2 regions of the Microbispora sp. NBRC 16548 genome follow, and region 1 is predicted to be linked to the other one. Evidence: predicted binding sites of a transcription regulator. Region 1 holds the regulator's gene; the other holds the start of a gene.

Region 1 (3,410 bases):
GACGATGGCCGGGAGGTCGTCCACGCCCTCCAGGTATTCGACGACGACCCCCTCCACCCGCAGGTCGTGTCCCCAGATCCGCTCCACCAGCGAGGCGTCGTGGACGCCCTCGACGTAGATGCGGCTCTCCCTGGCGACCTGCGCGCGCAGGCCCCCGACCGCGATCGACCCCGAGGCGCTCCGCAGCGGCCCCTTCGGACCGGCCTGGGGGCGCACCAGCGTCACCGGTTCGCCGTCGAGGAGGAATCCGGCGGGCGTCAGCGGGAACACCCGCCGCCGGCCGAACCGGTCCTCCAGCGTCACGGCCTCCTTGTCGCAGGCCACCACGGCGCCGCAGAAGCGGCCTTCGGCGTCCTCGACCACGAGGTCGGGCTCGGCCGGGATCTCGGGGATCTGCCCCCGCCGTGGCCGCCGCCAGTCTCCGGAAAGCACGTCCCGCCCGTACATGCGGGGAACGCTAGCAAATCACGCCAGGCGACGGCGGGCAGCGGAGCGGCGCGCGAGCACGACGATCGTCACGATCAGCGCGGCCAGGAAGCCGACGGTGGGCAGCGCCAGCAGCGCGACGGCGCCGCCCACCAGCATGCCGACCGCCCCGGTGAGCTGCTTGCCGACGCCGAACCGCACCCCGTCGCCCTCGCAGGCGAGCTGGTAGGTGCCCGCCTCGGGGACTCCGGCCTCGAATAGCAGCTCCCAGGTCGTGCCGTTCAGCGTGACGGTCTGCGAGACGGCCGGCCGGGTCAGCCGCACCCGCGGGTCGGCGCCGTCGCCGAGCTGACAGCGGACGTCGGTGGGCTGGTCGACGGCCGCGTAGATCGCCGGCTTGTCCGCGGGGTCGAGCGCGACGTTCACCGACTGCCCGCCGGAGAAGATCGTGGCGGGCGCGGCGTCGCCGAGCGTGGAGAACAGGCCGCCGGCGAACCCGCCGACGCCCGCCACCACCAGGACGACGAAGAGCGCCCAGGAGAGGAAGATCCACACCAGCCGGGGCCGGATCGGCCGGGGGCCGGCGTACGCCGGGGGAAAGGGGTGCGGCATCCGCAAGGTCACGTCGGCCGGTGCCGGGGGCATGGGGCGGGGCACCCGCATGGTCACGTCGGCCGGCGTGGAGGTCTGATTCTCGTGCATGGGTGAAGAGTCGACCATGCGGCTTGTGGTCGATTTGCAGCTCGCTTGTCCTGGTGCCCTGCGTCGTCTTGGTGCCCCCTGCGTTATCGCACCACGTGGGGTGGTAGCCGTACACTTGGCACTCGGGAACACAGAGTGCCAGAGTCGGTGTTTCCACGCACAGGGAGGTGACGATTGCTCGACGACCGCAAGCTCGCCGTCCTGCGCGCCATCGTCGAGGACTACGTGTCCACCAACGAGCCGGTGGGATCCAAGGCCCTGGTGGACAGGCACAACCTCGGCGTCTCCCCGGCGACGATCCGCAACGACATGGCGGCGCTGGAGGAGCAGGGATACATCACCCAGCCGCACACCAGTGCCGGCAGGGTGCCGACCGACAAGGGATATCGCCTGTTCGTCGATCGGCTGTCGCAGATCAAGCCGCTGTCCGGCGCGGAGCGCAGGGCCATCGAGACCTTTCTCGCCGGGGCTGTGGACCTCGACGAGATCGTCATGCGCACGGTGCGGCTGCTCGCGCAGCTCACCCGGCAGGTCGCGGTGGTGCAGTACCCCTCGCTCACCAGGTCGTCGGTCCGTCACGTGGAGATCGTCCCGCTCGCGGAGCGCCGGGTCATGCTGGTGCTGATCACGAACACCGGGCGGGTCGAGCAGCGTGTGGTCGACCTGCCGGAGGCCATCGCCGACGACCGGATCGCGAACCTGCGCGCCGTGCTCAACGCGTGCCTGGACGGCTGCGGCCTGTCCCAGGTGCCGGAGACCGTGGCCGACATTCCCGAACGCCTGCCTCCCGAGGACAGGCCGGTGGCGGCCACGATCCTGTCCGTGCTGCTCGAGACGCTCGTCGAGCGGCACGAGGAGAAGATCGTTTTTGGTGGGACGGCCAACCTCGCCGCCGCCGACCTCAGCATCGGCCTGCGGGACGTGCTGGAGGCGCTGGAGGAGCAGGTCGTCCTCATTCGCCTGCTGGGGGAAACCGGCGGGCTGTCCGAACTGACCGTCCGCATCGGATCCGAGAACCCCTACAGCGGGCTGCGCGGCACATCTATCGTGGCCGCGGGATACGGTTCGGGCGACAGAGAACTGGCCCGGCTCGGAGTGCTGGGCCCGACACGAATGGACTATCCGGTGACGATGGGTGCGGTGCGCGCGGTGGCGCGTTACGTCGGCCAGATCCTGGCGGGGTCATAAGTGTCCAACGACTACTACGCGACCCTTGGCGTACGGCGCGACGCCAGCCAGGAAGAGATCAAGAAGGCATACCGCCGTCTCGCCCGTGAGCTGCACCCGGACGTCAACCCCGATCCGGAGACCCAGGAGCGGTTCAAGGAGATCAACCAGGCGTACGAGGTGCTGTCCGACGCGGGCAAGCGCCGCATGTACGACATGGGCGCCGACCCGTTCGGCGGCGGCGGCGCGGGGCCGGGGGCCGGTGGTTTCGGCGCGGGCTTCCCGTTCAGCGACATCATGGACGCCTTCTTCGGCTCGGCGGGCGCCGCGCGGGGGCCCCGCTCCCGCGCCCGCCGTGGCCGCAACGCCACCATCAGGGTCGAGCTCGACCTGTCGGAGACGGCCTTCGGCACGACCCGCGAGATCGTGGTCGACACGGCCGTGGTCTGCGAGGTCTGCCAGGGCTCCGGGGCGGCGTCCGGCACCCACCCCGACACCTGCGACATGTGCCACGGGCGCGGCGAGGTCTCGCAGGTGACCCGTTCGTTCCTCGGCCAGGTCATGACCTCCCGTCCCTGCCCCCAGTGCGGCGGGTACGGCAGCGTCATCCGGCACCCCTGCATGGAGTGCTCGGGCGAGGGACGGGTCAGGACCCGGCGCACGATCAAGGTCAGGATCCCGGCCGGCGTCGAGGACGGCACGCACATCCAGCTCGCGGGCGAGGGCGAGGTCGGCCCCGGCGGCGGGCCTCCCGGCGACCTGTTCCTGGAGATCGTCGAGCGGCCGCACCAGATCTTCGAGCGACGCGGCGACGATCTGCACTGCACGGTCCACATCCCGATGACCGCCGCCGCGCTCGGCACCTCGATCGCGATCGAGACCCTCGACGGAGCCGAGGACATCGACGTGCGGCCCGGCACCCAGGCCGGCCAGGTCATCCCCCTGTACGGCAAGGGCGTCCAGCGGCTCAACGAGACCGGCAGGGGCGACCTGCTGATCCACGTGAACGTCGAGACGCCGACCAAGCTCGACCCGCAGCAGGAGGAACTGCTGCGCGAGCTGTCGAAACTGCGCGGAGAGGAGCGGCCGCCAGGCAAGTTCTCGCCGGGCCAGCA
Region 2 (3,410 bases), on a different contig from region 1:
CGTCCGGGCGCACCCGGGCCCACTGGCCGAGGATCTGGTCGACGGCGTCGTTGCCGGCGGTGTCGTCGTCGGCGGTGTCGTTCGTGAGGGTGTCGTTCATCGCGCGCGCGGTCCGGGTCCTCCTCGCCGCTCCTCCTCCACCCGTCATCGTATCCGACACTTCGACGTTGAAATGTAAGCCGGAGGTGCGATACCTTCTTCGTCGAACAGTAAAACATCGAAGTGTTTGAGGTGAAAGAGATGAAGGTCCTGGTGCTCGGGGCGACGGGGTACATCGGTTCGGCGCTGGCGGAGCGCCTCGCCGAACGCGGCCACGAGGTGGTCGCGCTCGTCCGGCCGAAGGCCCGCGACGCCGCCGTGCCGGGTGAGGTGCGCCACGGCGACGTCCACGAGCCCGAGACGCTCCGCGAGGCGGTCACGCCGGACATCGACGTCGTCGTGCACGCCGCCAACCCCGTCGGTGACGAGGCGGTGGACGTCGCGGCGATCGAGGCGCTCGCCGGCGGCGGCGCGCGGCTCGTCTACATCAGCGGCGTCTGGGTGCTCGGCACCACCACCGAGGCGGCGGGCGAGGACACGCCGGTGAACCCCATCCCCGCCTCCCGCTACCGTCCGCGGCTGGAAGGGCTCGTGCTGGACGCGGGCGGCGTCGTCGTCAGGCCCGGCATCGTGTACGGCCGGGGCGCCGGCATCCCCACGCTGCTCGCCTCCCCCGGGGGAGAGGGCGGCCGGTACGTCCACGCGGGCGGCCCGGTGCCGACCTGGGCGACCGTGCACGTCGACGACCTGGCGGACCTGCTCGTGGCCTCGATCGAGAAGGCCGAGCCGGGGAGCCTTTTCCACGCGATCGCCGAGGAGGCGGTGAGCGTCGCCGACGTGGCGGCGGCCGCGGGCCGTACGGGGAAGGCCGTGCCGTGGCCGATCGGCGAGGCGAGCGAGGTGCTCGGCCGCCCGTTCGCCGAGGGCCTGGCCCTGAGCCAGGTGGTGAGCGGCGACCTCGCCAGGAAGGTCCTCGGCTGGCAGCCGAGCCGCCCCGGCATCGTCGACGACGTCCGCTCCGGTTCGTACGCCTCCCGCGCCTGACCGTCGGGCATGCGCAGGATCACGCGAACGGGCGCCGACGCCGGCGCGGCGGACGGCTGAACGGGCGATCTCGGGCGCGTTGCCGCCGGATGCGTCTGACCTGCGATGCCGGTTCGTGTTGACTGTCACGCGCCACTTGCATACTGTTTCGTGTTGGCACTCTCCCAGTGAGAGTGCCAACAGCGACGAGACAGGTCTGACACCCGCGACGGCAGGCCGCTGGTCGCCTCTTCAGCTCATTCATCGCAATCTGAAGGGGAGGTCCGATCGTGACGACCGCCACCAAGGTTCCCGTTAAGCCGCTCGGCGACCGCATCGTGGTCCAGCCGCTTGAGGCCGAGCAGACCACCGCCTCCGGCCTGGTCATCCCGGACACCGCCAAGGAGAAGCCGCAGGAGGGCCGTGTCCTCGCTGTGGGCCCGGGCAACTGGGACGAGGACGGCGAGAAGCGCATTCCGCTCGACGTCAAGGAGGGCGACGTCGTCCTCTACAGCAAGTACGGCGGCACCGAGGTCAAGTACGGCGGCGAGGAGTACCTGGTGCTCTCGGCCCGCGACGTGCTCGCCATCATCGAGAAGTAGTAGGCCGCGCCGGCTTGCGGAGCCCCGGGACCACGTGCCCGGGGCTCCGCGCGCTCACAAGGAGACCTGAATGCCGAAGATCCTGGAGTTCGAAGAGGACGCGCGGCGCGCTCTCGAGCGTGGTGTCAACGCTCTCGCCGACGCCGTCAAGGTGACGCTCGGCCCCCGTGGCCGCAACGTCGTCATCGACAAGAAGTTCGGTGCCCCGACGATCACGAACGACGGTGTGACCATCGCTCGCGAGGTCGAGCTGGACAAGCCGTACGAGAACCTGGGCGCCCAGCTCGCCAAGGAAGTGGCGACCAAGACCAACGACATCGCGGGTGACGGCACCACCACCGCGACCGTCCTGGCCCAGGCCATGGTCCGCGAGGGCCTGCGCAACGTGGCCGCCGGCGCGCAGCCGCTCGGGCTCAAGCGCGGCATCGACAAGGCCGCGCAGGCCGTCAGCGAGCGGCTGCTCGGCAGCGCCCGCCACGTCGAGGACAAGAAGGAGATCGCCAACGTCGCGACGATCTCCGCGCAGGACGCGAAGATCGGCGGCCTGATCGCCGAGGCGTTCGACAAGGTGGGCAAGGACGGTGTCATCACCGTCGAGGAGTCCAACGCGATGGGCCTGGAGCTGGAGTTCACCGAGGGCCTCCAGTTCGACAAGGGCTACCTGTCGCACTACATGGTGACCGACTCCGAGCGCATGGAGGCGGTCCTCGAGGACCCCTACATCCTCATCACCCAGGGCAAGATCTCCTCCATCGCGGACTTCCTGCCGCTGCTGGAGAAGATCGCCCAGAGCAAGCGCCAGCTGCTGGTCATCGCCGAGGACGTCGAGGGTGAGGCCCTGGCCGTCCTGGTGACCAACAAGATCCGCGGCACCTTCACCTCCGTCGCCGTCAAGGCGCCCGGCTTCGGCGACCGCCGCAAGGCCATGCTGCAGGACATCGCCATCCTCACCGGCGGCCAGGTCGTCAGCGAGGAGGTCGGCCTCAAGCTGGAGCACGTCGGCCTCGAGGTGCTCGGCACGGCCCGCCGCGTCGTGGTCAACAAGGACACCACCACGGTCGTGGACGGCGCCGGCGACGCCCAGGCGATCGAGGACCGCGTCCGCGAGATCAAGGTGGCGATCGAGCAGTCCGACTCCGACTGGGACCGTGAGAAGCTCCAGGAGCGTCTCGCGAAGCTGGCCGGCGGTGTGTGCGTGCTGCGTGTCGGCGCCGCCACCGAGGTGGAGCTGAAGGAGAAGAAGCACCGCCTCGAGGACGCGATCTCCGCGACCCGCGCCGCGATCGAGGAGGGCATCGTCTCCGGCGGTGGCTCCGCGCTCGTGCACGTGGCCAAGGAGCTCGACGACCTGGGCCTGACCGGCGACGAGGCCACCGGTGTCTCGATCGTCCGCAAGGCGCTGATCGAGCCCGCCCGCTGGATCGCCGTGAACGCGGGCATGGAGGGCTACGTCGTCACCACCAAGATCGCCGCGATGAACGCCGGTGAGGGCCTCAACGCCGCCACCGGCGAGTACGGCGACCTGGTGGGCCAGGGCGTCATCGACCCCGTCAAGGTGACCCGCTCGGCCGTGCAGAACGCCGCGTCCATCGCCGGCATGCTGCTCACCACCGAGGCCCTCGTCGTGGACAAGCCCGAGGAGGAGGCTCCGGCCGCCAACGGCGGCCACGGCCACGGCCACGGTCACGGCCACTGATTCCCGCGCCTTCCGCGCATCGCGCCCCGCGCCCGCCCGCAAGGGCGGAC

What was found. Region 1 encodes HrcA, which represses chaperone genes, less so after heat shock. Its sites were predicted from a motif close to TTGGCACTCTCNNNNNGAGAGTGCCAA; they were not measured.
Region 2: the regulator HrcA is predicted to act here: its motif matches at 1,237-1,263, upstream of groES (co-chaperone GroES).

Annotation. Positions count from the first base shown of each region.
Region 1 is NZ_BSSF01000005.1:358,675-362,084, reverse strand. Features, by position in the region: gene QSK36_RS16030 (DUF3097 domain-containing protein) at 1-447, opposite strand, end outside; gene QSK36_RS16025 (hypothetical protein) at 466-1,128, opposite strand; gene hrcA (heat-inducible transcriptional repressor HrcA) at 1,303-2,316, shown strand; gene dnaJ (molecular chaperone DnaJ) at 2,317-3,410, shown strand, end outside.
Region 2 is NZ_BSSF01000002.1:63,932-67,341, forward strand. Features, by position in the region: gene QSK36_RS04790 (MarR family winged helix-turn-helix transcriptional regulator) at 1-100, opposite strand, end outside; gene QSK36_RS04795 (NAD-dependent epimerase/dehydratase family protein) at 241-1,083, shown strand; gene groES (co-chaperone GroES) at 1,353-1,664, shown strand; gene groL (chaperonin GroEL) at 1,735-3,360, shown strand.